DNA from 4 places in the Comamonas sp. 7D-2 genome. Region 2 is predicted to be linked to each of the others. Evidence: predicted binding sites of a transcription regulator. Region 2 holds the regulator's gene; each other region holds the start of a gene.

What was found. Region 2 encodes sigma-54, which starts transcription at its own class of promoters, with help from an activator protein. Its sites were predicted from a motif close to TGGCANGNAANCTGCTTT; they were not measured.
Region 1: a site for sigma-54 is predicted at 1,240-1,257, ahead of MPZ60_RS09405 ([protein-PII] uridylyltransferase). Genes of this name have one in related genera too.
Region 3: a site for sigma-54 is predicted at 1,929-1,946, ahead of MPZ60_RS22750 (flavin monoamine oxidase family protein). Genes of this name have one in related genera too.
Region 4: a site for sigma-54 is predicted at 2,610-2,627, ahead of MPZ60_RS01015 (TorF family putative porin). Genes of this name have one in related genera too.

The regions. Positions count from the first base shown of each region.
Region 1 is NZ_CP094238.1:2,026,235-2,030,520, forward strand. Features, by position in the region: gene MPZ60_RS09405 ([protein-PII] uridylyltransferase) at 1-1,116, opposite strand, end outside; gene map (type I methionyl aminopeptidase) at 1,307-2,119, opposite strand; gene purL (phosphoribosylformylglycinamidine synthase) at 2,299-4,286, shown strand, end outside.
Region 2 is NZ_CP094238.1:5,143,788-5,148,073, forward strand. Features, by position in the region: gene MPZ60_RS23690 (DUF711 family protein) at 1-614, shown strand, start outside; gene MPZ60_RS23695 (aspartyl/asparaginyl beta-hydroxylase domain-containing protein) at 748-1,668, shown strand; gene MPZ60_RS23700 (RNA polymerase factor sigma-54) at 1,859-3,460, opposite strand; gene lptB (LPS export ABC transporter ATP-binding protein) at 3,606-4,286, opposite strand, start outside.
Region 3 is NZ_CP094238.1:4,948,295-4,952,580, reverse strand. Features, by position in the region: gene MPZ60_RS22755 (cytochrome c) at 1-242, opposite strand, end outside; gene MPZ60_RS22750 (flavin monoamine oxidase family protein) at 273-1,868, opposite strand; gene MPZ60_RS22745 (sensor domain-containing diguanylate cyclase) at 2,173-3,732, opposite strand; gene MPZ60_RS22740 (molybdopterin-dependent oxidoreductase) at 3,928-4,286, opposite strand, start outside.
Region 4 is NZ_CP094238.1:234,141-238,426, reverse strand. Features, by position in the region: gene MPZ60_RS01025 (Bug family tripartite tricarboxylate transporter substrate binding protein) at 1-864, shown strand, start outside; gene MPZ60_RS01020 (sulfatase) at 978-2,306, shown strand; gene MPZ60_RS01015 (TorF family putative porin) at 2,681-3,433, shown strand; gene glnK (P-II family nitrogen regulator) at 3,451-3,789, shown strand; gene MPZ60_RS01005 (ammonium transporter) at 3,829-4,286, shown strand, end outside.

The sequences.
Region 1 (4,286 bases), 2.3 Mb from region 2:
GAGAATGGCATGCGGATCGCGCTCGTACAGATCGTCGCTGACCACCTCGATGGTGCCGGCCTTCTCGCAAAAGCGATCATTGAGCTGAATCAGCTCGTGCGATCCGGGGTTCAGACGCTCTTCGATGCTCATGCGCACGATCTGGCACAGCTGGGTCACCGCCTTGGCGGCCCAGTAATAGTGACGCATCAGGGTCTCGCCAGCGCGCATGGCCAGCTTGCGGCCCTCCGGCGTGGTGGAGCGGTAGCCAAAGGCTTCGGCCACGGCGGTCTGCAGGTCGAAGACCAGCCGGTCCTCATGGCGGCCGGCAGCGGCATGCAGGCGTGCACGGATCAGGCTGAGCAGGGATTCGTTGGATTCGAGCTGCTGCACCTCGAAATGGGTGATCAGGTCTTGCTCGGCCAGCTCATGCCAGCTGTTGCCGAAGCCTGCGGCCTTGGCCAGCCAGAGCATGGTGTGCAGATCGCGCAGCCCGCCGGGCGATTCCTTGCAGTTGGGCTCCAGCGAATAGGGCGTGAAGTCGTATTTGGCGTGGCGCTGGCGCATTTCCAGCAGCTTGCCTTCGACAAAAGCCTTGGGATCGAGTTGCGCGCGAAACTCCTGCTCGAAGTCGGCAAACAAGGCCTTGCTGCCGGTGATTCGGCGTGACTCCAGCATGGCGGTCTGTACCGTCAGGTCCTGCGCGGCCTCCTGCAGGCATTCGGCAATGCTGCGCACGCTGGAGCCGATTTCCAGGCCTGCATCCCAGCAACTGCTGATGAACTGCTCGACGCTGGCCGCCAGTTCCGCAGCCGGCGGTGCACTGCTTTGGGGCAGCAGCACCAGCACATCGATGTCCGAGTAGGGAAAGAGCTGGGCGCGTCCATAGCCGCCGACGGCCAGCAGGGCCGCGCCTTGCGGCATCTGTGCGCGTTGCCAGAGGGTGCGCAGCAGACCGTCTGCCAGTTCACTGAAATGGTGCAGCACTCCGCGCACGCTGCGTCTGCCCAGCGTGGGGTTGCGCAGCAACTCCATCTGCCGGGCCTTGGCCTCGCGGTATTGCTCGCGCAGGCCCTGTAGCGAGGAGAGGTCGGAGACGTCGGCAGAGTTGGCGTAGGAGTGGGCAGAGGAGGTCATGCGCAGTAGAAAAAAGCGTTTCAACAGGGCAAGTGCTTGAGCGTCACCTTAACCCAACTGACTTGGGCTTGAGGCCTGTGATGGCAAAAAGATGAGCGCATGGCGCTTGCAGCACAAGGTCTACAAGCAAAAAATATGCCGCATCCAGCTTTGGCCGGATGCGGCATGCAGATCAGCGGCAGCAATGCGCTCAGGTGCGGATGGCCGTGATGAAGTCGGGCGGAGTGGGCGAGCCATCGGACCAGGTCAGCACGTCATAGCCGGTCTTGGTGACGGCCAGCATCAGCTCCCACTGGGCGGTCAGGCTGCGATCCTTGGTGACCACGGTCCAGCCGTCGGGCATGGCCTTGATGTCGCGCTTGCCCAGATTCAGCATGGGCTCGATGGTGAAGACCATGCCTTCTTCCAGCACGACACCTTCGCCGGGGCGGCCATAGTGCAGCACCTGGGGCTCGTCGTGGAACACCTTGCCGATGCCGTGGCCGCAGTATTCACGCACCACGGACAGGTTGTTGCTCTCAGCATAGGTCTGGATGGCATGGCCGATATCGCCCAGCGTAGCACCGGGCTTGACCTGGGCGATGCCCTTCCACATGGCCTCGAAGGTCAGCTTGGACAGACGCTTGGCCGCAATCGTGCCTTCGCCAATGATGAACATGCGGCTGTTGTCGCCGAACCAGCCGTCTTCGGTAATGATGGTCACGTCGACATTGACGATATCGCCCTTCTTCAAAGGCTTGTCGTTGGGGATGCCGTGGCACACCACATGGTTGACCGAGGTGCAGACATAGGCCGGGTAGGGCGTCATGCCTGGGGGCTGATAGCCCAGGCAGGCCGTCTTGGTGCCTTGCTCGGCCATGCGCTTGGCGCACAGATCGTCGATCTGCTGGGTGGTGATGCCGGGCTTGATGTGGGGGGTGATGTAGTCCAGCACATCCGAAGCAAAGCGGCCTGCAATGCGCATGCGCTCGATGTCTTCGGGGGTCTTCAGTGTGATGCTCATGGTCGCAATTATCCCATTGCGCGCTTGAACATGCAGGGCTTGTGGGTGTGAGCATTCGGACTAACCCCGAGGCACGGTAAAATCCTAGGCTCACCGAATTCAGCGCTTTGGCCCGGTCCTCTCAGGCAGGGGATTGACCAGGACGCTTTTCAACAGCCTTCACATAAACAGGCCGCCACGTGACATTGCATCTGACACAGTTTGAGGGTGGAAACGCCCTGAGCTCGTTCCGCGCCCAACAGCTTCTGACCGATCTGGTCGCCATCCACCCCAAGATCACCGGCGTATCTGCACGCTTTGTGCACCTGGTAGCCACCGAGGGCGCAGTTGCGCCCGCATTGCAAGAGCGCCTGTCGGCGCTCTTGACTTATGGTGACCCCTATACGGGCAATGCTGAAGGCCTGGCCTTCATCGTCACTCCCCGCCTGGGCACCATCTCTCCCTGGGCCTCCAAGGCGACCGATATCGCGCGCAACTGCGGCCTGAACGTGTTCCGCGTGGAGCGCATGACCGAGTATCGCGTGGACATGAAGTCCGGCCTGCTGGGTGGCAAGCCCGAGCTCTCGCCGCAGCAGACGGCACAGATTGCCGCCTTGCTGCACGATCGCATGACCGAGTCCGTGTTCGCGACACGCGCCGAGGCCGAGCAACTGTTCACCACCCTGGCCGCACAGCCCATGGAGTTTGTGGATGTGCTGGGTGGTGGCCGCGCAGCGCTGGAAACCGCGAACAAGCAATGGGGCCTGGCCCTGGCCGAAGACGAGATCGAGTATCTGGTCAATGCCTTCAACGACCTCAAGCGCAATCCCACGGATGTGGAACTGATGATGTTCGCGCAGGCCAACTCCGAGCACTGCCGCCACAAGATCTTCAACGCCAAGTTCACCATTGACGGCGTGGAGCAGGAAAAATCGCTGTTCGGCATGATCCGCAACACCGAGGCCTGCTCGCCCCAGCACACCGTGGTGGCCTATGCCGACAACGCTTCCATCATGGAAGGCCATGAGGTTGAGCGATTTGTAGCCAAGTTCGATGCGAAGGCAGACGCAGTCAGCGCTCCCAGCTATCAGAAGCAGGCGGCTACCAACCATGTGCTGATGAAGGTGGAGACACATAACCACCCCACGGCGATTTCGCCCTTCCCCGGTGCATCGACCGGCAACGGCGGCGAAATCCGTGACGAAGGCGCAACCGGCCGTGGCTCCAAGCCCAAGGCCGGCCTTACGGGCTTCACCGTTTCCAAGCTCTGGGGCAGCGAAGTAGGCAAGCCCGAACATATCGCCAGCCCGCTGCAGATCATGATCGAAGGCCCTCTGGGCGGCGCGGCGTTCAACAACGAGTTCGGCCGTCCCAATCTGACCGGCTATTTCCGCGAGTACGAGCAGCAGGTCGGCGACATCACCCGTGGCTACCACAAGCCCATCATGATCGCCGGCGGCCTGGGCGTGATCGATTCCGAACTGACCAAGAAGATCGAGTTCCCGGCGGGCACGCTGCTGATTCAGCTGGGCGGTCCCGGCATGCGCATCGGCATGGGCGGCGGTGCGGCAAGCTCCATGGCTTCGGGCACCAATGCAGCAGAACTGGACTTTGACTCGGTGCAGCGCGGCAATCCCGAGATCGAGCGCCGTGCGCAGGAAGTCATCAACCATTGCTGGCAGCAGGGCGCCGAGAACCCGATCCTGGCCATCCACGACGTGGGGGCCGGTGGCATCTCCAATGCCTTCCCCGAGCTGACCAACGATGCCGGGCGCGGTGCACGCTTTGACCTGCGTGCCGTCAAGCTCGAAGAGTCCGGCCTGTCGCCCAAGGAAATCTGGTCCAACGAATCGCAGGAGCGTTACGTGCTGGCCATCGCTCCCGAATCGCTGGAGCAGTTCACGGCCTTCTGCGAGCGCGAGCGCTGCCCGTTTGCCGTGATCGGCACGGCCACCGAAGAGCGCCAACTGGTGCTGGAGGACACGGCGGTCGAGTCCGGCGACCAGAAGTTCCCCGTGGACATGCCCATGAACGTGCTGCTGGGCAAGCCGCCCAAGGTGCACAAGGATGTGACCAGCGTGGAGCGCGAGCTGCCCGCCATGGACCTGACCGGCGTGCCGCTGGAAAAGGCCGTGATCGAAGTGCTGGCCCACCCCACGGTGGCTTCCAAGCGTTTCCTGATAACCAT
Region 2 (4,286 bases):
TGCAGCAGCAGCGCCTGCAGCTCGATCACGCGGCGTGGTTCAGGCTCGCATTCGAGCGCCTGAGCCAGACCCTGAACGAGCATGCCACTGCCATCCAGCGCTGTGCCGACGGCGTGAAACTGGCCGAGGGCTGGCATATCGCGGGCATGGACACCTCGGCCGCGCCGTCCAAGTCCTGCGCCTCCATGGTCGATGTCTACCAACTGCTGGGCGTGCCCTGTTTCGGCGCCAGCGGCACGGTGGAAGCGTCGGCCCTGCTGACCCGCGTCTTCAAATCGGTCAACGGCGTGACACAGATCGGCTTCAGCGGCCTGATGCTGGCCGTGACCGAGGACCAAGGCCTGGCCCAGGCCAGTCTGAATGACGAATTCGATATCCGCGCCCTGCTGACCTACAGCAGCGTCTGCGGCATCGGCCTCGATACCGTGCCTGTGCCGGGCGACAGCAGCGCCGAGCAGATCGCCGCCGTCATGCGCGATACGGGCACCATGGCTTTTCGCCTCAACAAGCCGCTGACGGTGCGGCTATTCCCCGTGCCGGGGCTCAAAGCGGGCGACACAACGGCGTTCGAGAGCGCGGATCTGTGCAACTGCGCCGTGCTGGCTCTGCCTTGAACATCTAACAAGCGGGCTGCTGCGCTTGGCCGTCAAGCGCCGGCAGCTATTGCTTTTGATATTCCCCTACCCCGGTTCTGTTTGACCTGCCCCCATGGTGGCCGCCGGGGTGCCCCCGGTAAAATTGGCCCTTATGGCAAAAATAATCGTTCTGGCACTGGTGCTGCTTTTCTTTGGCTGCGGGCTGTACATGCATCTGCGCGGCAAGGTGCGCCACAAGGTGGTCAAGCAATTGTTTGACCACTCCACGTTCACAGCGCCGTTCAACGTCTTCATGCTGATGTTCAGCAAGGTGCCGCGCACGCCCTATCTGCCCACCAGCACCTTCCCCGAGCTGGCGCCGCTGCAGGCCAACTGGCGTGAAATCCGCGAGGAAGCCGTCAATCTGCAAAAGAACATGCAGATCAAGGCCGCCGCCAACAACGACGACGCAGGCTTCAACTCCTTCTTCAAGACCGGCTGGAAGCGCTTCTATCTCAAGTGGTACGGCGATGCCCACCCTTCGGCCATGGAGCTGTGCCCCAAGACCACGGCCCTGGTGAAATCGATTCCCAGCGTCAAGGCCGCCATGTTTGCCGAGCTGCCGCCCGGCGCCAAGCTCAATCTGCACCGCGACCCCTATGCAGGCTCGCTGCGCTATCACCTGGCCGTGCTGGCCCCCAACGACGACCGCTGCATGATCGAGGTCGACGGCCAGCCCTATAGCTGGCGTGAAGGCGAAGGCGTGATCTTCGACGAGACCTTTATGCACTGGGCCGAGAACCGCTCGGAAGGCAACCGCATCGTGCTGTTCTGCGATGTGGAGCGCCCCATGACCAATGGCTTTGCCCAGTGGCTCAATCACTGGCTGGGCAAGAACGTGGTGGCCGCCGCCAGCTCGCCCAACAACGAGGGCGATCCGCGCGGCATGATCAGCAAGCTGTTCAAGATCTCGTTCTATGCGGGCAAGTACCGCCGCGCCTTCCGCGACTGGAATCCGACCTTCTACAAGATCCTCAAGTTCGGCCTGATGATTGGCGTGCTGGTCTGGTTTATCTGGTGGTTGGTTTCTTGATAACCCCCTGAGGCGCTACGCGCCTTCCCCTGGCCGGGCGCCCCCAAGGGGGGACGGCAGCATCGCCGCAAGGGCGGCTCTTGCTCGCTGCCCCTTGCTTGAGGAATGCCTTATCAAGGCTCCCGCCCTAAATACAGAACAAGAAAGCCGCTGTGTGATGCATCAGCGGCTTTCTTGTTTCTGCGGTGCCCTACAGCGCCTTGCGCAGCGTGGTCGTCGGTATCTTGAGCTGCTCGCGGTATTTGGCGACGGTGCGGCGCGCGCACTCGATGCCCTGCTCTTTGAGCATATCGGCCAGCTTGGCGTCCGACAGCGGCTTCTTGGCATCTTCGGCATCGACAAACTGCTTGATCAGCGCACGCACGGCCGTGCTGGAAGCACTGCCGCCGGTTTCCGTGCCCAGGCCCGAGCCGAAGAAATACTTGAGCTCGAAGGTGCCCTGGGGCGTGGCCATGTACTTGGCCGTGGTCACGCGGCTGATCGTGGACTCGTGCAGACCCAGGGTGTCGGCGATATCGCGCAGCACCAGCGGGCGCATGGCCAGTTCGCCATGCACAAAGAAGTTCTTCTGCCGCTCCACAATGGCTTCGGAGACCCGCAAGATGGTGTCGAAACGCTGCTGGATGTTCTTGATGAACCAGCGCGCCTCCTGCAACTGCTGCTGCAGCGCCGCATGGCCGTCGCTGTTCTTGTGGCGGCGCAGCACGCCGGCATAGATGTCGTGCACGCGCAGACGCGGCATGACCTCGGGGTTGAGCTGCACGGAGAAGTCCACCCGGCCCGAGCCGGACCGCAGCGGGCGCACGATGACATCAGGCACCACGATATGGCGCTCCACGTCCACAAAGCGCCGACCCGGACGCGGCTCCAGCCTGGCGATCAGGGCCATGGCTTCGCGCAGCTGTTCCTCTCGCGCGCCGCACAGGCTGGTGAGCTTGCGCAGATCGCGCCGCGCCAGCAGGTCCATGGGCTGCGCGCAGATGGCCTGCGCCAGCAGCAGCCGGTTCATATGCGCCTCGGTCGTGCCCTCGTCCTCGGCGGTGCGGATCAGGTCGCGCAGCTGCAGCTGCAGGCACTCGGCCAGATCACGCGCTCCCACGCCCACGGGCTCCAGGCTTTGAAGCAGCTTCAGAGCAATGACAAAGTGCTGCTCCAGTTCCTCGCGCTCTTCCAGGTCGTCGCCGGCCAGGCTCTGCGCCAGCTCCTGCAGGGAATCCTCGAGATAGCCGTCGTCGCTGAGCGACTCGATGAGAAAGCGCAGCGCCGCCATGTCCGCCGCGCCCAGATGCAGGCTCAGCGCCTGACGATGGAGAAAGTCGGTCAGGCTCTGGTGCTCGCGCGCCAGATCGATGGCATCGGTTTCGTCATCGCCATCGCGGTTGCGCGTGGAGCTGCTGGCCGAGGGCGTATCCCACTCGCTGCTGGATTCGCCACCCCATTCCCCGTCCTGGCCGTCCAGGCCCTCGGCCTCCCAGTTCAGCGTTTCAGGGGTTTCGGGGTTTGATGCCTCCGCTACCGTTTCAGTAGCTTGTTGCGCTTGCGATGCATCTCTTTCAGCATGAATACCATCTGAAGTACTGTATTCACTGGCGCTATTAGCTACATCTACAGGAGCATCTCCCGCAGTTTCGGCCTCATCGCCCGCACGTTCCAGAAAAGGGTTGTCGACCAGCATCTGCTCGACTTCCTGCGCCAGCTCCAGGGTGGAAAGCTGCAGCAGCTGAATGGATTGCTGCAGCTGCGGCGTAAGCGATAAATGCTGCGAAACGCGTAGCGAGAGACCTGGCTTCATCGAGGCGCGGCCCCCAGACAATCATTGCAAACGCGCGCAGTGCTACGGGTTTGCCGCCGGGCCGCCCCAAGGCAAACCTCGGCGCAGCCGGTCAGGGCCCCTTCTGGGGGCAGCGACCGCACAAAGTGAGGGAGCGTGGGGGTCATCACATTCTGAAATGTTCGCCCAGATAGACGCGGCGCACATCGGCGTTCTCCACGATCTCCTCGGGCGTGCCTTCGGCCAGCACATGGCCGTCGCTGATGATGAAGGCGTGGTCGCAGATGCCCAGCGTCTCTCGCACATTGTGGTCGGTGATCAGCACGCCGATGCCGCGCTCCTTGAGGAAGCCGATGATGCGCTGGATCTCGATCACCGCGATCGGGTCGATGCCGGCAAAAGGCTCGTCAAGCAAAATGAAGCGCGGTTGCGTGGCCAGGGCGCGGGCAATTTCCACGCGCCTGCGCTCACCGCCTGACAGCGCCAGCGCCGGCGACTGGCGCAGATGCTCGACGCGCAGCTCCTGCAGCAGGCCCGTGAGACGCTTTTCGATTTCGTCGCGCGTCAGCGCCTTGCCCTGCTCGTCCTTTTGCAGCTCCAGCACGGCGCGCACATTGTCTTCCACGCTGAGCTTGCGGAAGATGGAGGCTTCCTGGGGCAGATAGGACAGGCCCAGGCGCGAGCGCTGGTGAATCGGCATGCCGCCCACCGGCTGGCCGTCGATGAAGATCTCGCCGCCGTCGCTGCGCACCAGGCCCACGATCATGTAGAACGATGTGGTCTTGCCCGCACCGTTGGGGCCGAGCAGACCGACCACCTCGCCTTTTTGCACGGACAGCGACACATC
Region 3 (4,286 bases), 200 kb from region 2:
CCCTGGCAGATGGCCTGGTACAGGGTCTCTCCGCCGCTCTGGCTGAAGCGTGGACGGACCGCAGAGAAGTTCTGCATCAGCGCCTGGGTATCGGCGGGCGAGATGGAAAGAACGGCGGCAGACTGCAGCGTTTGCAGGTTTTTCACATCCTGGGTTTTCATGCCCTGTGATTGGGCCAGGACGGCGCCGGAGAGACCCAGGGCCAGGGCGAAAGCGGAGCAAAGACGGTGCAATGTGTGCATGGTGAAGTTCCTTGTTGCAGACATGGGCGATCAGAGGCTGGAGGCCTTGGCGTGCAGACGCTGGATGGCGTCCAGCGAAGACAGCACGGCACCTTCCTGCCAGGCGGGGATGTACGAGACATGCTCGCCCGCGAGCACCAGGCGACCGTCGATCTGGGCCAGATCCTTGTAGTGCTGCTCGCGCAGCGCATCGGTCCAGTTGCCGAAGCAGCCGTTGATCCAGGGCATGCGATGCCAGGCTACCGACACACCGTTGAGGAACTCCTGCTTGTACTGCGGATGAATCTGCGCGCCGTACTCCAGCGCCAGACGAATGCGCTCGGCCGGCTTGAGCGAGGAGAAGCGGTAGCTGTTGGAGTTCTCGAAGGCATAGGCGCCCAGCAGCACGGCGGGGCCGTTGCCCATATAACCGGTGGAGGGGTAGGAGATCTGCTGAATCGGCAGATCGGTGTAGCTGATGCCGCCGTAGATGCGCTCGTCCTCTTCCCAGAAGCGGCGCTTGAACTCCAGACCGACCTTCATGGAGCTGCCATAGGGCACGGCAGCAATCGCGTTTTGCATGGCGCTGCTGGCCTGCACTTCGATCTGGCTCAGGATGGACAGCGGAATCGTGCACACGCACCAGTCGGCGCGGGCCTGCAGTGTGGCGCCGGGCTTGAGGGCGTCCACATAGTCCACGGTCACGCCCTTGTCGTTCTGGGCGATCTTGGTGACCTTGGCGTTGTAGCGTATGGCCGAGCCCAGATCGCGCGCCATGGCCTGGGCCAGCATGTCCATGCCGCCTTCGGGCTGGAAGATGGCGCTGTGGAATTCGTAGATATTACCCACGCCCATCTGGCGCCACAAATTGGATTCGAGCAGCTCGTGCAGGCCCATGGGCGTCGACGGTTTGGCCTGCGCCATCAGGCCACCGCCGGGGTCGATGTCGTAGCCACGGAAATCGCTGACCGCATTGCTGGCGCGGTAGCGGTACTCCTTGTCCAGCACGCCCCAGGCCTTGAGGCTCTCCAGCAGGCGTTCCTTGTCTTCCCGGCTGACGCTCTGGTCCAGCGCCCCCTGATTGGTAGCCTTGGACAGCAGCTCGGCCACATGACCGTAGACATCGGTCTGCACATGGCGAAAGCGCTGGGGCTTGCCAGCCAGGGCCTTGCTGTTGTGCAGATAGGCGTTGTAGTTGACCTGGTTGAAGGCTTCGAGCTTGATTCCGAAGCGCTTGTAGTAGTCCAGCATCGCATGGTGGTGGTAGGGCACGCGCCAGGGGCCGGGGTTGAAGTAGTTGCCCTTGGCAAAGCCCACTTTCTGGCGTGTACCGTCGAGTTCGCTGAACTCATCGCCGCCGCGCAGCGTCCAGCATCGGCCGCCGGCGCGACTCTGGTATTCAAGCAACTGCACCTTGTAGCCCGCCGCGCGCAACTCGTGGGCTGCCACCATGCCTGCCAGGCCCGCGCCCAGCACCAGCACCGACGCGCCAGGTCTGGCGTTGCCGAGCTTGACCGGACCGCTGTAATGCGACTCGGCGGCGTAGCCCAGTGAACTCATGGCTTGGTACATGGCACTGCCGCCCGCGACCTTTCCGATCATCGAGAGCAGTTGTCTGCGACTGACATGCTTGCTTGGCTCTGGCATCTGAAATTCCTTTGCTGTTGTGTATTCCGCTGTCCATCCGGGGTTGCGGGGCAAGGGTTTTCAGCAAGAGCTGTGCCAGGTCAGAGGGCTCAAGGTATTAGTTCAATGAAATCAGTTACTTGTTATGGAATTCAGATCAATTTGCGCTCAATCCTTTTAACGCTTATGGTGCATGCTCACTAATTTGAAGCGTCAATGGCCAAATTGGTGCAACGGAGTCACACAATAAGCTGCAAAAAAAGCGTATCGGCTGTGACAGCGGATACGCCTTGAGTGTGGGAGCGGAACTACGGTGCTGCCGGGCTCAGAGCTCGCTGGGAGGCTCGCAGGCCTTACTGACCATGACACGATTGCGTCCACCCCGCTTGGCGGCATAGAGCATGGCATCGGCCTGCTGGAAGACGGCCTTGATATCGGGATCGCTGTCGGGCCAGTGGGCCACGCCCAGCGAGATGGTGATATGGCCCACGGGCGGTATCTCCATTTTCTCGACCAGCTGACGCAGGCGCTCGGCGGCATGGGCGGCGGCCTCCAGCCCTGTGCCGGGCAGCAGCAGCAGAAACTCCTCGCCACCCACGCGGCAGGGCAGGTCATCGACACGCGAGACCTCGCGCATGGTGCGTGCGAGCTGTCTGAGTACCTCGTCGCCTGTATCGTGGCCAAAACCGTCGTTGATATGCTTGAAGTGGTCGATGTCGATGGCAATCACCGAGAACGGCAGCGCTTGCGTCTGAAAGGCGCTGATGGCTGCCTCCAGATGGCGGCGATTGCCCAGCCCGGTCAACGGATCGGTGTTCACGTCCTCGCGCAGCTTGGTGATATTGCGTTGCAGCAGGCCCAGGCCCTTGAGCATGGCTTTCTTGAGTTCGTAGGACTCGAAGTACCAGGACTTGACGGCCTGGATGTTCTGCGCCGTCTCGGGCTTGTCCATATCGTGAGCGCCATTGGCGAGCTGGCGCAGCGGGCTGGCAATGCGGCGCGCGCTCCACCAGATGACCACCAGCATCAGCAGGGCGATGGGCAGGGTCTTGTAGAGCACGGAGCGCATCAGCTTGTTGAGCGGGGCCAGCGTGGCCGCCTTGGGGCGCTGGGCCACAATGCCCCATCCCGAGGCATGGATGACGGCATAGCCGGCCAGCATTTCCACTCCCTTGCTGTTGACGACTGGCGCCGTACCCGACTCGCCTCGGATCACGGCGTTGATGACATCGTTGTTGATCACCTGATCGCCGATACGGTGGTTGTCGGGGTGATAGATGATGTGCTTGTTCTGGTCCACCACATAGACATAGGTGCCATCCTGGTAGAAGTGCGAGCCCAGCAGGGTGTCGAGGATGCTGTCTTCCTTGAGGTAGATGCTGCCGCCTACCGCTCCCAGGAATTCGCCCTGAGGGTCGAAAATGGGCTGCGAGACAAAGACGATGTAGTTGCCGGCCGTGGACATATAGGGCTGGCTGATGACGGGCCCGCGAGTGCTCAATGTCTGTGTCACTCCGGCGCTTTGCAGCGTCTTGCCCTTGATCTGCAGGGTTTCGGGCGATGTCGCCAGCACATAGCCCGTTGGGTCGATGATGGTGACGGAGTTGAAGCTCTTGGTTTGCAGGCGCAGACGTGTGGCCTCCTTGGCCAGATAGTCCACGTCATCCATGTGCGCGCCCATCAGATTGGCGCTGTATTCCAGCTGCTGCAGGGCGGACTGCAGAAAATCATCCGTGCTCTGCGCCAGCTTGGTCGCATAGGCATGGTGACCTTCGAGCGTGTTGTCTATCAGCTGCTGGCGCTGCACCAGATAGCCGGCATAGAAGGTGTTGAGAAACGGGATCAGCGCGCTGCAGATGGTCAGGACCAGGATCAGTCGACGCAAATCAAGCCGGTTAGGCGCAAGCCGGCGGTGCCAGGGGAGAGATTTCTTCACAGATGATGTCGCGAGAGCAGGGCGGCTCTGCGCTGTACCTGTGTGCTCTGACAGGCTCAGACCCCGGCCGCATATTCATTGAGTGTCTGCATTATGGTTGCTCGCGCCGTGGCCCTGCTCATGGTCAACCACAATGCAGCGGTGTCAGGCTGACAACTCCTTGAACTTTTCCACCTGTACCGCGCAGTCGTAGAAGCAGGGCGCTCGGCCAATATCGGTGAGCTGCTGATGCGTCAGCTCGTTCACATTCGTTCCGTTGGCTCCCTGCTTGCGCCACCAGATGCCCAGGCCCACCACCACGCCGGCGCGAGCGCGGCCGTTGACGGCGGCGTGGCAGACATGCTCGCCGCGCTGGTTGAAGACGCGTAACCGGTCACCGTCGGCAATGCCGCGCGCAGCTGCGTCATCGGGGTGCATCTCCAGCAGCGGGCGCTCTTCCATGCGGGACAGACTGGCTACATTGGCAAAGCTGCTGTTGAGGAAGTTGCGTGCCGGCGGCGAGA
Region 4 (4,286 bases), 550 kb from region 2:
GTCGGTTATCCGCCCGGCGGCGCCACCGACCGCGTGGCACGCATCGTGGCCGACCGGCTGCAGGCCCGCCTCGGCAGCCCGGTGATCGTGGAAAACAAGCCCGGCGCAGGCGGCCGCCTGTCGGCCCAGTACGTGAAGAACGCGCCCGCCTCCCAGCCCGCCGTGCTGCTGGCCAATCCCGCCGTGATGGTGGTCGCGCCGCTGGTGTTTCCGGACTCGGGCTACGAGCCGGAAAAGGACTTCCGCCCCATCAGCGAGGTCAACCGCTACGAGTTCGGCCTGGCCGTGGCCAGCGCCGTGCCCGTGAAGGAGCTGCCGCATCTGCTGGCCTGGCTCAAGGCCAATCCGCAGCAGGCCAATTTCGGCGTGCCGGCCACGGGCAGCCTGCCGCACTTTTTCGCGCTGATGCTGGGCGAGACCGCCAAGGTGCCCGTCGAGGTCGTGGGCTACAAGGGCTCGGGCCCGCTGCTCACCGACCTGATGGGCGGGCAGGTCCCCATCGCCGTGGACACTCTAGACACCCAGATCGCCCAGCACGAGGCGGGCAAGCTGCGCGTGCTGGCCACCTCGGGCGAGCGCCGCAGCAGCATGGCACCCGGCATTCCCACGCTCAAGGAGCTGGGCGTGAACCTGGTCGGCACGGGCTGGAACACCTTGTTCGCGCCGCAAAGCATGGCGCCGGCCACGGTGCAACGCCTGTCCCAACTGGTGCAGGAGGTGATGAAGGAAGCCGACACGCAGCAGAAGTTCGCCGCCTCCAACCTGGTGCCCGTGGTCAGCAGCGCGCAGGACACGGAAAAAATGCTCAAGGCCTACCGCGCGCAATGGGCGCCGGTGGTTCAGCGCTCGGGCTTCAAGCCCTGATGTTTGAGGAGCAGCTATCGCTTGTTACCAAACATTTTCAGCATCAAATCTATCCAAAATCCTTGCATAACAATCGATAGAAGCTCCTGTTTTTGAATGTTCTCCGCTATCTCATGACCGACTCCCGCCCCAATCTGATCTTCATCCTGGCCGATGACCTCGGCTATGCCGACCTGGGCTGCACCGGTGCGCGCGATGCGCACAACAACGCCACTGACGTCTCGCCGCGCCTGGACGCCATGGCCGCCCAGGGCCTGCGCTTCACACGCGGCTACTCCAACTCCTCGGTGTGCTCGCCCACGCGCTTTGCGCTGGCCACGGGCCGCTGGCAGTACCGCCTGCGCGGTGCGGCCGAGGAACCCATCGCCAGCGTGCATGGCGACAAGGTGCTGGGTCTGCCGCCCGATCACCCCACGGTGGCCTCGCTGCTGCGCGATGCCGGCTACGCCACGGCCCTGGTCGGCAAATGGCATCTGGGCTACCCGCCGCATTTCGGCCCGCGCCTGTCGGGCTACGAGGAGTTCTACGGCTTTCATGCCGGCGGCGCCGACTACTTCGCCCACTGCGACCCGCGCGGGCGCCCCGACTTCTGGATCAACGAGGAGCCGCACACCGAAGACGGCTACCTCACCGATCTGCTGAGCCGCCGCGCGGTGGACTTCGTCAAGCGCCAGAGCGCCGAGCAGCCCTTCTACCTCTCGCTGCACTACAGCGCCCCGCACTGGCCCTGGCTGACGCGCGAGGACCGCGCCGAATCCGAGCGCCTGCAAGGCATGGGCAAGCATATCGACGGCGGCTCCATCGACACCTACCAGCGCATGATCCATCACATGGACGAAGGCATAGGCTGGCTGCTGGATGCGCTGGAGGAAAAAGGCCTGAGCGAGAACACGCTCATCGTCTTCACCAGCGACAACGGCGGCGAGCGCTTCTCCAATACCTGGCCTTTCGTGGGCCAGAAGATGGACCTGCTCGAAGGCGGCATCCGCGTGCCTTTGCTGGCCCGCTGGCCGGCGCGCATGACGGCCGGCGCCGTCTGCGACACGCCCAGCCTGACCATGGACTGGTCGGCCACCTTCCTGGCTGCAGCGGGCGTAGCCGCACATGCCGACTATCCGCTGGACGGCATCAGCCTGCTGCCCCTGATGCAGGATCAAAGCTGGATGCCCGAGCGCGACCTGGCCTGGCGCATGAAGCACCGCGAGCAAAAGGCCTTGATACGCGGCGACTGGAAATATCTGCAGATCGAGGGCATCGAATACCTGTTCAACATCACCAGCGACCCGCGCGAGCGCGCCAATCTGCGTGATCGCGAGCCCCTGCGTCTGGCCGAGCTGCGCAGCGCCTGGGAGCACTGGAATCAGGAGCTGCCGCCGATTCCCGAGGAAGCCAAGGTCTCGCTGGTGTTCACCAAGGCAGACCTGCCGCAGGCCAGCTTCTGAGCTGAGCGCTGCCTGCAAGCCCATCGCCCAGGCGATGGGCTTTTTTGCGTTCGCGCCCAAACAGAGAGCATGCACTCACTTTCAAATCACCTGTTTGGTGCAAAAAACCGGATAAAAACCGGGCCATGGCGGTGCATTGCAAAAACGCACCATCCTGGTGCATTCGGTTCAGGCCGCAAACCGGGTGGCGAAAGTTGCGCTCAGTGATTGTGAAAATTCGTAGCTTTTTGTACCGGGCAGCTATGGCCCGCTGCCTGTTCTAGGGCCTTGGGCAGCGAACCGCGCCGCAGCCACCGCAGAGACTGGCACGGTCTGTGCTTTGAGAGTTCATCCGAGATTTTTGCCACGAAATTTTCAAACCGGAGGAACCCTGAATGCCTAGTCCCGCTGCAAGCCGTTTCAAGACTTTCGCCAAGACTGCCGCCCTGGCCTGCGCCGTTGTCGCCCCCATGTGGGCCCATGCCCAGCTCTCCGCCAACGTTGCCCTGACCACCAACTACAAGTTCCGCGGTCAGGACCAGGACGCCAGCCGTACCAGGGCCGTCAAGCCCGCGCTGCAAGGCGGTTTTGACTACACGTTCGGCGACAGCGGCTTCTACGTCGGCAACTGGAACTCCTCCGTGGACTGGCTGCCCGGCAACTCGCTGGAAACCGACTTCTACGGCGGCTACAAGTTCAAGGCTGCCGATGTGGACTGGGACGTGGGCATGCTGACCTATGTGTACTCGGGCAACGCCAACGGCAACACCACCGAGATCTACGGCTCCGGCACCTACGGCCCGTTCACGGCCAAGTACTCGCACACGGTGTCCAAGGACTACTTCGGCTGGGCCGGCGCCAAGGCGGGCTCGGGTCTCAAGGGCCGCAATACCGGTTATCTGCAGTTCTCCTACAGCCAGGAAGTGATGCCCAAGGTGACACTGAAAGCATCAGTTGGTTACACCCATTTCTCCAGCGACATCAAGGACCTGGGCGTTCCCAACTATGTGGACTACAGCGTCGGTGGTGCCTATGACCTGGGCGACGGCTTCTCTGCCGCTGCGGCAGTGACCGGCGCCAACAAGAAGGCCTACTTCGGCGATGTGAACAAGGCGCGTCTGATTCTGACGCTCTCCAAGACTTTCTAATTTTTCAGGAGCCCGTCATGAAAATGGTGATCGCCATCATCAAACCCTTCAAGCTCGACGAAGTGCGTGAAGCTCTTTCCCAAATCGGTGTTCAAGGCATCACCGTGACCGAAGTCAAGGGCTTTGGCCGTCAGAAAGGCCACACCGAGCTGTACCGCGGTGCCGAGTATGTGGTGGACTTTCTGCCCAAGCTGAAGATCGAGGCCGCGATTGCCGACGATCTGGTCGATGCCGCCATCGACGCCATCGAGGGCGCAGCCCGTACCGGCAAGATCGGCGACGGCAAGATTTTTGTGCAGGCGCTGGAGCAGTCGATCCGTATCCGTACAGGAGAAACCGGCGACGCGGCCCTGTAAAGGCCCAGTCTCTCTGGAACCGTTTTGAGAAAGATTGCCATGATCAAGAAACTATTGAGCGCAGGCCTGGGACTGGGCCTGCTGGCTGCCGGCGCCACCGGCTTTGCCCAGGAAGCTGCAACGGCTGCCGCCGCCGCAGCGCCTGTGGCCGAAGCAGCGGCCGAGGCCGTTCCCACCCTGAGCGCCGGCGATACCGCCTGGATGCTGACCTCGACCATGCTGGTGATCCTGATGGTCATCCCCGGCCTGGCGCTGTTCTACGGCGGCCTGGTGCGCAGCAAGAACATGCTGTCCGTGCTGGCCCAGGTCTTCGTGATCTTTTCGCTGATCACCGTGCTGTGGGCCATCTACGGCTACTCGCTGGCCTTTGGCGGCGAGGGCAAGTTCTTCGCAGGCTTCGACAAGCTGTTCCTCATGGGCATCACGCCTGACACGCTGTCGTCCATGCTCAAGACCATCCCCGAATATGTGTTCGTGGCCTTCCAGTCCACCTTCGC